Regions from separate parts of the Paenibacillus sp. S-38 genome, predicted to be linked through region 1. Evidence: riboswitches for the same ligand, from Rfam matches in the RefSeq annotation. Region 1 holds a riboswitch; each other region holds the start of a gene.

Region 1 (3,270 bases):
CGGATCCAGCAGCCCCGGAATCCCCATCCCCATGCCCAGCACCGAGTTTAGATCGATTGCTGCCTCCACAAGCATCATCTTTAGGATCGATTTGATTTTGTTCAGCACATGCGCCGGCCCCAAAGCGGCCTCCGTAAGATCGCTTCGTTCGATAACCGGCTTGAACGCCGAAGTGAAAACAGCCGATTTGATATTCGTGCCGCCCAAGTCAATCCCAATGATATAGTTCTCCATCCTCAGGGTCCCCCTTGTATCATTTTCTGCATAGTAGTGTACTCCTCAGGCCCTCTGCCATTAATGGAATTATGGGTTGAAAACATGGAATTTTGTTAGATTAAAAAGGTGGAGCTGCTTGCGTGGTTTATCCGGACTTCTACGTACAAAAGGAAAAGGACCCGCCCACGGCGAGTCCTTTGCTTGGCTGCACTTCTAATGAAAGAATGATATAAGTCCTTACACGCGTCTGGCTCCCACGTACTTTTTGCCCCAGTAACCTGTCGTGATGCTGGCTACCGAGACACCCGTGGAGCTGGCCGCCGAGATGAACTGGCCGTTCCCGGTATAGATCCCTACGTGGGAGACACGGCCGCCTTCGGCGAAGAAGACCAGATCCCCTGCCTGCAGATCCGTAACCGCGGTGCCTGCCGACTGGTACATCTCAACCGAGGTACGGGGAAGCTTGGTCCCCCACTGGGCGAATACGTAACCGACAAACCCCGAGCAGTCAAATCCGCCGGGAGAACTGCCGCCCCAGACATAAGGCGTCCCCATGTACTTGGACGCCGTCTGGAGGATCGACGATTGCAGGGTCTGCGTTGCCTGCGCCGGCTGCTGCACGGCCCCGGCCGCAATCTGCGGCTTGTACCAGGCCGGCGCATGATACCGGCCGTCTTGGTTGATGATCGCGATGCGGTTGTCGGCATCCCACTGGATGCGGTAACCGAAGGTTTCGGAGACGAACCGCAGAGGAAGATACACGCTGCCGTTCAAGAATTGAACCGCAGAGTCCAGTTGGACGGACTTTCCGTCCACTTCCGCCTTACGGCTGCCCGTCTGAAGGGCGATGGTCTGGCTGCTGTTCTTTAAAGTGACTTTAACAACGTCCCCGTCCTTCTCCCACCCGATCCGATAGCCAAGCTCTTCGGTCAGAGCACGCAGCGGAATCTGCATTTGATTGGCGTTATCGATGAAGGGCTGGGCCTCCGGAAATGGAACGAGACTGTCGTTGATTTGAATTTTAACATTGGTGGCCGCTTCCGCGCCCTGGGCATGAAGCATCCCAAGCACGCCTACGGCAGAAAATGCGCACGACAAAACAAGCTTTCGGTAAAAACGAAGATTCAACCTGATTCCTCCTGCGGCCTCCGAGGTTAGTTGACGGATTCGGAAGAGGCTGCTCCCTAGTTCGATAAACCGAACATTCACCCCATGTGAAGAATCCCCCGTACCAGATCTTTTGCTGAACTGGATTCGGCCTGTATTTTTTTATTAGACTAGCACAGCCTTTTTGTGATGTTCAAACCATGAAACAGTGGATTTCCTAATATCTTCCTTATATCGGCGAGGTTTACGATTTTCGACACAACTTTAACAAATTATTCAAAATAAAATAGACCGCCGCTTGGTGAGCAGGCGATCTATCATAGTGATGGTCAAACCATAGATAATGGTCATAGAACCTAAGTAGAGGTTGGATAAATTAGCATCACATCCGCTGTCGAGCGGTTGTCCGGCTAAGTATGGGCAAAAGACCAAGCTGTCGTTCCCGGACGGGATGGAGCTACATAGAAGCCAGTCTTCACCCTGACAGACAGGGTTCCGCCGTAGAGTGTGCAGGCTGCCTCGGCATCAATGGCGCAGGGCGCTTGGGGCCCCGTGCACGCGGCATGCGTTGCGGGCTGATCCCGCCTCCGCTACGGCGTCGTGCCTGTGCCGGTATCCACCGCCTCGCCTACCGCCGCCTCCGGTGCCGGCGCCTCCGCTTCTCCGCCGCCCGCCGTCTGCGGCGCGGGCTCGCTTCCGGCCGGCTTCGCGGTGCCGTCCGCCGCTCCGCCTGCGCCGGCCGCTGCACCCGTGCCGGCGTCTCCGCCCGCTGCCGGCGCAGTGCCGTCCGCCGCTCCGCCCGTGCCGGCGTCTCCGCCTGCTGCCGGCGCGGTGCCGCCCGCCGCTCCGCCTGAGCCGGCAGCTCCACCCGTGCCGGCGTCTCCGCCCGCTGCCGGCGCGGCGCCGCCGCTCGGCGTGCCGCCCTCAGCCGCAGGCTGGCCGCCGGTCTGCTCCTTCGCGGCACCGGCCTCCGCCGGCCGTACCTCGCCTTTGGCAGCCGTCGCCGTAGACGCCTGGGCCTGGGCTCCCTCAGGATTCCCCGTATTTCCCGGGGAATCCTGAGGTGCCGCTGCCGCAGCGGGAGCGGCCGGCGCTTCTGCTGCGGCGGTCTCGCTTTCCCCGGACCGTTCCGCATACTTCGGCGCGTTCTCGCCGTTAACCCGCTTGCGGCCCCCGGCATAGGCGCGGTATTTTTCCGGCTTGGCAAAAGCCGTCACCGGCACATCCTTGAGCGCCCGGCTGACCACCTCCTTGAACAAGGCGGCCGGGTATTTGCCTCCGGTTGTCGTCAGATAGTGATCCTTGTTCGTCTTCTCATAGCCGAGCCACACGGCCGCCACAATCTCGGGCGTATAGCCGACGAACCAGGCATCCTTGGACCCGTCGATCTGGCTGCCCCGGCGGTCCTTGAATTCCGGCGTGTCCGGCAGCTGGGTCGTCCCTGTCTTGCCGGCCACCGGCCTGTCCATCCTCGCACTGAGGCCGGTCCCTTCCGTGACGACCTTCTCCAGCATCCTCGTCATCGTATAAGCCGCACCCGGGTCGAGCATCGGCTCAAGCACCGGCTGCGCTTCCTGGCCGACCAGATTGCCCTGCGCATCCGTGATCTTGCGGATCGCATACGCCTTGGCGAGATTACCTTTATTGGCAAACATTGTATAGGCCTGCGCCATCTGCAGCGGGGAGGTGCCCTTGCTCATACCGCCCAGCGCAATCCCAAGGGTACGATCCGCTTCCTGCAGCGGCAGCCCGGCCTTGCGGCCGAACTCGAGCCCCCGGTCGATCCCGATCTCCTTCAGGAGGGCGACGGCCGGAATGTTGTACGATTCGATCAGCGCTTCCTCCAGCGTGACCCACCCGTGGAACTGCCTCCGGTAGTTCATGGGTGTGTATCCGCCGCCGAAATCCGTCTCCGTATCGTAAATCTGGTCCCTGGGCCCGTAACCG
Region 2 (3,270 bases), 3.8 Mb from region 1:
CGGCTGCCATTTCTTCCACTTTTCCTCGAACTCCGCCTCTTCTTCTCTCTCAAAGGGAACGTGAACAGCGATGATCTGGTGCGGATGAAGCGACTTTACGTAATTAAGCGAATTCTCCACGACATGAGTCATGCCGGCTACGGGCAGAATCATAACATTGCCCTCAACCGTCAGTGCAGGCTCACAGGTAGAAAGCCGCAGCTGGTCTCCCACAGCCTCGTAGTGCCTGCGAATCCGATAGAACAAATAAACGATCAGAGGAAGGAAGATCAGAACCGGCCATATCTGCGTGAACTTCGTCAAAAAGAACATGATCGTGACGAGCAGGCTGATCAGGGCTCCAGCCGAGTTAATCAGCAGTTTGACCGCCCAGCCTTCCGGTTTTTCCCGGATCCACTTCATCATCATTCCCGTCTGGGACAGCGTGAAGGGAATGAATACACCGACCGCATAGAGCGGGATGAGATGTTCGGTTTGTCCTTTGAAGACAACGATCAGAAGAATGGACAGAACCCCCAGAATGATAATGCCGTTGGAATACCCGAGCCGGTCTCCCCGGATGGTGAACATCCGCGGAATGAACTTATCCTTGGCCAGATTCACAGCTAGCAGCGGAAACGCAGAGTAGCCGGTATTGGCGGCCAGAATAAGGATCAGAGCCGTCGTTCCCTGGATAAAGTAGTACATGAAATTCCGTCCGAAGGTCACTTCGGCGATTTCAGAGACCACCGTTACATCAGGCCGGGGCATTACGCCGTAGTAGTAAGCCAGGTAGACGATACCGGAGAACAGCAGGGCCAGCAGCAGCCCCATGGCGGTCAAGGTCTTGGCGGCATTCTTCGGCGCCGGATCCTGAAAGTTCGGGATGGCGTTCGAGATGGCTTCCACCCCGGTTAAGGCGGAGCTGCCCGACGCAAAGGCCCGAAGCAGCAAAAACAGGCTGATTCCCGCAACGGGCGTGCCCAGCGGGGCATGCAATCCTGCCGGGACCTCTCCCGCGGATATATGCAGCAGGCCTACTCCGATGAGGATGAATAAGGCGAGTACGAATAAATAGACCGGATAAGCCAGGATCGAAGCGGATTCCGTTACACCCCGAAGGTTAAGGATCGTGATGAAGATGACGAACACGGTCGCGATCAGAACGGTATGCGTGTGCAGGCTTGGGAAGGCGGACGTGATGGCATCCGTCCCTGCGGATACGCTGACGGCTACGGTCAGGATATAATCGACCAGCAGAGAGCCTCCGGCGATCAGGCCGGGGTAGGTACCGAGGTTTTCCTTCGATACCACATAAGCTCCTCCGCCGTGGGGATAGGCAAAAATAATCTGCCTGTAAGACAGGATAAGCGCGGTCAGCAGGATGAGCACCCCAACCGCAATCGGAAGGGAGTACCAGAAGGCCACAGCCCCCAGGGTCATCAGCACGATCAGGATCTGCTCCGGCCCATAAGCTACGGACGAAAGGGCATCGGAGGAAAGAATGGCGAGGGCCTTCAGCTTGTTCAGCTTTTGCTCCCCTAATTCATTGGACTTTAAAGGACGTCCGATCAGAAATCTTTTAATGGAAAGAAGCATACCGGTCACCACCCATGATAAAAATTGCTCACGCGGGAAATTAGTTTTATATTACCCCAGTCCGTTGCGTTTGATATTCGTCCTCCTACAGTTTCAGTTGACAGCAAATGTGGGCACAGCAAAAAACCACAGGGGGGTCTCCCTGCGGCTGCAGCCGGCACGGCAGTCTCACCTTCTCTACGTACGCTTACGAGGTTAGCTGACGGATTCGGGCGCTTAGAGTCGCCCTACAGCAGCGCCATGTGATGGTGCTGCCGATTCACCCCGTGACGAAATGCTTCGTCAGAATTGGTTCCCCCGTTTTCCTCTACGGAAATTCAGCGTGAATATGAGTTGCAAATTACATCCAGATCATAATCCCGTTGGCCGGCCGGTGTAAAACGCCGAATTCGTCCAAAAAACCGGAGCATGGGCGCTTTTGTTCCATGGTACCGCATTCATCTCCTTGTGTCTTAGACCGTTTTTATTTTACGCTGTGACAAAAAACGGCAGAGCCGATTGGGGCTCTGCCGCTTCATGGATGAATGGGAGGGGAACAAGGCAGCCACTTCTGCCGGGATCCTCTCTTAAGGTCTTACCAATTGATTGTATAGGTGCTTGCTGCCGTTGGGCCGGTCAGCACGTTGTTCGAGCCCGGTTCCCAAGTGACGGTGCCGGCGGAATTCTTGACGATGGCCTTGAACTCATAGCTGCGCCCGGAACCGATGTAAGCCGTGCCTCTCCAGTCAGCCGTCGTGCTGTTGTACGTCAGCTTGATCGGGTAGACGCCGGTCGTCCAGTTGCCCATCTCCCAGCGGGAGCCGGTCACGTAGACCGTATCACCGGATGCGGCCGGTGCGCCTTTGACGACAAACGTCACAGCAGCCGGCGTCATGGCAATAGCATCGCGGAAGGAATTCAGCAGGGACGTAGCGCTGCCGTCCGCATTCACGAGACTGGACATGCGAAGCAGGGTGAAGCCCGAGAAATTGTAGTTGAACAGCATCTCCGCCACGTTCTGGTACTGTGCGGCATCCCCGATGGCCAGCGCGTTCTCGCCGTTGAGTCGAATGCCCTTCTGGTTCGCGAGATTGGCAACCTGGATCACAAGCGACTTCGGAGCCGAGTAGTAAGGAGCGGTATTGGCCTGGGCGTCCGTCATCTCAAGGCACGTGAACGTCAGGTCCAGCTTGGCGGTCTTGAACGCGTCGAGCAGCGTGCTGTAATTATAGTAGCCTGCACCGTATTCCGCGGAGTGCGGCATCGTCGGGTTGTTCATCTGCCAGTGCACACCGGAGATCTTCGCGCCGACCGGCACGCCGAAGACGGAGTCGAAGCGGCTGTGGGCCTTGGCGCCGATCGCTTTTACGTGCTTCTCGAGTACGCCTTGGTACCAGGCAAGGAAGTCTTTGCCGTAGTTCGACTTATAGCCGTTCGTGAAGAAATTATCGCCGTCGCTCGGCGGATTCACGTCGGCGAACGAAGCGAGAGAGGTGCCCCAAGCGGTGTTCAATGCGCCGACCGTGCCGTACTTGGTCTGCATTGCGGTGCGGAAGTCGGCTTTGGCGGCATCCGTGTACGCCTGCAGCTTGCCGCGGCTCGGGTAAGACCACCCGTCGGCCGTGCTGTAAGACGGGAAGCGGAGCTCGCCCGCCGGTCCGCCGGACAGGTAGATCTTGGCGATGATGTCCTTGTAGCCGCCGAAGTTGGATG
Region 3 (3,270 bases), 1.6 Mb from region 1:
ACGATCGTGCTGGAGAACAAACGGATCAATTCGTTCATGAAAACCGAGGTCGATCCGCAGCTGTCCGTCCGCTGGAACCTCAGCGTGCTTAAGATTCTGGAGGTTCTCTCCGGCTGGATCGCATGGTAAAGGAGGATGACCGAAGATGAATGCCTTACGAAGCCGGATCGCCCACGGCTGGTCGATCGCCTGGAAGCAGCCTTTTGCCGTCATCGCCCTCTTCATCTATCATCTGGCCTGGGGCGTGCTGCTCTACAAGCTGATCCAGTCGGTCGTTCTGCCCCTCCTGCACCGTTACCCCGGGGAAGTGCTTCCCCGGGAGGCCGTTCAGCTGTTCTGGATCGAGGGACAGTTCCAGCTGATGAAAACCGACCTTCTCCAGCCCTACCTCTGGTGGGCGCTGGGGCTGCTCGCCCTGCGGATGGTGCTGCATCCGGTGCTGAACGCCGGGGTACTCTACTCGCTGCATAACCGCGATCTGAATGCAGGCTACCGGTTCGTGGAGGGAGTACGCCGGCTCAGCGTCCCCTTCTTCTCACTCTACGTTCTGCAGCTGCTGATGACGCTCGCTCCCTTGTACTGGCTGCTCCCCTACGCGGCCGGCCAGTATACGAAGCACTCTTCTTACCTGTCTTACGGCAAGGCGCTGCTGCTTCCCCTGGTCTTCTTCATCCTGTGGATCTTTCTCCTGCAGCTGCTCTTCCTCTTCCTGCAGATTGCGAAGACAGCCGGACGCTCGTCCCTCTACGCTCTGATCTTCGTCGTCCGTCATCTGCCCGCCATCGTCGCCGCGGGAGCGGCCGTGGCGGCCCTTGCCCTGCTGATCTCGGCGGCGGTCATGGCCTCCAGCTACCTCTGGGCCGGCTTCCTGGCCCTGATCGGCTACCAGGCGTACCGGCTGATCCAAATGTTCTTCAAAGTATGGGCGATCGGCACCCAATATGCCTTGTGGCTCGAGAAAGCCTGATGAACGAAAAGCCCGGACAGCCCCTATGCCTCGAATTGAAACGCCGCTTTCCATGCTGCTGCATGGGGAGCGGTGTTTTTGTATTTTCGACATCCCCATGTAAACATGCCGTAAACGCCGGAAAATCACCCTTTTCCGGAAATTTATGTATGCGCTTGCAATCCTTATTCTGTCTATAAACAAAAGGTTTCACTTTAAACGCCGGGTTTGTGACAACTTTGTGACACAAGCAGGAGAAACTCGAACTTACTCGAATATAGTTACTCGGTAATAAAAAATGAATATTTTGCCGAATTTCTGTCTCAGAAAACGGGGGATCCATTTTGGGTGAATTGATCTCGCTTCAGAGTGATCATAGGGAACCTTCAACCGAACCCTTCAGCTAACCTCGTAGGCACTTGGAAGGGGAAACTTCTTTGAAAAAGCAGCTTGTAGGACTCACACTCGCATTATCTTTGTTTTGCGGCATTTCCGTCGGCAGCGCTTACGCGGAAACCCCATTAAGCGCAGCGGTCAACGATGGCTTGGGCGCGTCGTACAAATGGTCCGGCACCACCAAGAGCGGCGGCTTCGACTGCTCCGGCTACACGGCCTGGGTATTCGCCAAATTCGGTGTCGACCTGCCTCACACCTCCAAGGGCCAAGCTGCTATGGGCACTTGGGTGGACCAGAACAATCTTCGTGCCGGCGATCTCGTGTTCTTCAACACAGACGGCAAAGGCATCTCCCACGTAGGCGTGTATGTTGGTGAAGGCAAGTTCTACCACTCCGCCACGAATCAAGGCGTAACAATCACGAACCTCAGTGACGGCTATTACGCCAAAAGGTATGTTACCGCCCGTCGCGTCCTCTCCGATGCTGCCTACGAGCAGCTCATGACCGACAAGTAACATCTGCGGCGTCACCCATCCTTACTACTTTTATTGAAGAAAGCCTTTTGGGCCTCCTCCCGTTCGCGGGCCGGACAAGCCCAAGAGGCTTTCTGTCGTTGCGTGGGTAAGTACAAGCACGCCGTCCAAGAAAGGAGCCCTCGACCCATGATTCTCTTCCTGCACCGCAAAGACCTGCGGACTGCCGACCTGCCCGCCTTCGATTATATCCATGCCTGCGGGTCGCCCTCCCTGCACGTGCTCGTGCTCGACCCGTTCCTCCTGCGCAGGGACCGCCACCGGGAGCACAGCGGCCGCAGCTTCCTAGCCCGCGCCGCCCGGCTGCAGTCCCTGTATGCCGCCCAAGGGCAGCGGCTGCACCTGCTCTGCGGCGAGCCGGCCTCCGTGGTCGGCGCGCTGCTCGAAGCCCACGCGATCCGCGAGCTCGTGTTCCACGAGGACCATACGCCTTACGCGTTGACCCGGGACCGCCTCCTGCGGGAAGCGGCGGCCCCGCGGGGCGTGCGTGTCACCGCTCTGGACGAGCAGGCCCTGGCGGACCTGCGCGATTTCCACCGTCATGCCGGCCGCAGCGAGCCGTACAAGGTGTTCACGCCGTACTATCGCCGGTGCGCGAGTACCTGCGGGAGCATTTCCGCCCGGCCTCCGCTGTTACCGTGGGCAGGCTGCAGACCCTGCCGCTGGCGGAGGGCTTCGCGGAGCGTTTCCCGCTGCCGCGGGAACTGGAGGAGACGCTGGACTCCTGCCGGCTACAGCCGCAGGGCAGCGAACCGGAAGCGGCGCTGGAGGACTTTCTCAGCGAGCGGCTGTCCGGCTACGCGCAGGGGCGCGACCGGTTCGACTGCGGGGAGACCAGCCGTCTCTCAAGGCACCTGAACACCGGGGCCCTCTCGATCCGGCATGTCTACGAGCGGCTGCTGGACTGCAGCGCCGGTGTTGAGCCGTGGCTGCGCCAGCTCGCCTGGCGGGACTTTTATTTGTACCAGTCGAGGCTGGACCCCCTGTTCTACCGCTACGAGCAGGAGTACGATCTGTCGGTGCTGCCCGAAGACGGCTTCCAGGCTTGGGCGGAAGCCCGCACGGGCATCCCGATCGTAGATGCGGCGATGACCGAGCTGAACGTGACCGGCTGGATGCCGAACCGGCTGCGGATGATCACCGCCATGTTCCTGACGAAGAACCTGCTCTGCCCCTTCCCTTACGGCGAGCGCTGCTTCCGGTACAAGCTGGCGGATTACGACAATGCGCTGAACCGCGGCGGCTGGCTGTGGTGCGCCTCGCTCGGCTTCGACGCGGCTCCCTACTTCCGTGTGATGAACCCCGTGACCCAGTCGCAGACCCATGACCCGTCCGGGGGATACATCCGCCGCTGGCTCCCGGAGCTCTCCGGCTTGTCCGACAAGGAGATTCACC

Evidence for each region. Region 1 has a riboswitch for cyclic di-AMP ahead of ACP26L_RS27655 (NlpC/P60 family protein). Riboswitches for the same ligand answer to the same signal wherever they lie in the genome.
Region 2: linked by a shared signal. The riboswitch ahead of ACP26L_RS09075 (APC family permease) and the one ahead of ACP26L_RS27655 (NlpC/P60 family protein) in region 1 are both predicted to bind cyclic di-AMP.
Region 3: linked by a shared signal. The riboswitch ahead of ACP26L_RS34480 (C40 family peptidase) and the one ahead of ACP26L_RS27655 (NlpC/P60 family protein) in region 1 are both predicted to bind cyclic di-AMP.

What each region holds. Positions count from the first base shown of each region.
Region 1 covers NZ_CP187970.1:6,311,922-6,315,191, forward strand. Annotated here, with positions in the region: gene ACP26L_RS27650 (ROK family protein) at 1-234, opposite strand, end outside; gene ACP26L_RS27655 (NlpC/P60 family protein) at 454-1,344, opposite strand; cyclic di-AMP (ydaO/yuaA leader) riboswitch at 1,345-1,486, opposite strand; gene ACP26L_RS27660 (transglycosylase domain-containing protein) at 1,914-3,270, opposite strand, start outside.
Region 2 covers NZ_CP187970.1:1,904,586-1,907,855, forward strand. Annotated here, with positions in the region: gene ACP26L_RS09075 (APC family permease) at 1-1,578, opposite strand, end outside; cyclic di-AMP (ydaO/yuaA leader) riboswitch at 1,747-1,911, opposite strand; gene ACP26L_RS09080 (family 14 glycosylhydrolase) at 2,153-3,270, opposite strand, start outside.
Region 3 covers NZ_CP187970.1:7,870,552-7,873,821, forward strand. Annotated here, with positions in the region: gene ACP26L_RS34470 (M1 family metallopeptidase) at 1-129, shown strand, start outside; gene ACP26L_RS34475 (hypothetical protein) at 146-967, shown strand; cyclic di-AMP (ydaO/yuaA leader) riboswitch at 1,245-1,379, shown strand; gene ACP26L_RS34480 (C40 family peptidase) at 1,384-1,857, shown strand; gene ACP26L_RS34485 (deoxyribodipyrimidine photo-lyase) at 2,005-2,733, shown strand; gene ACP26L_RS34490 (FAD-binding domain-containing protein) at 2,835-3,270, shown strand, end outside.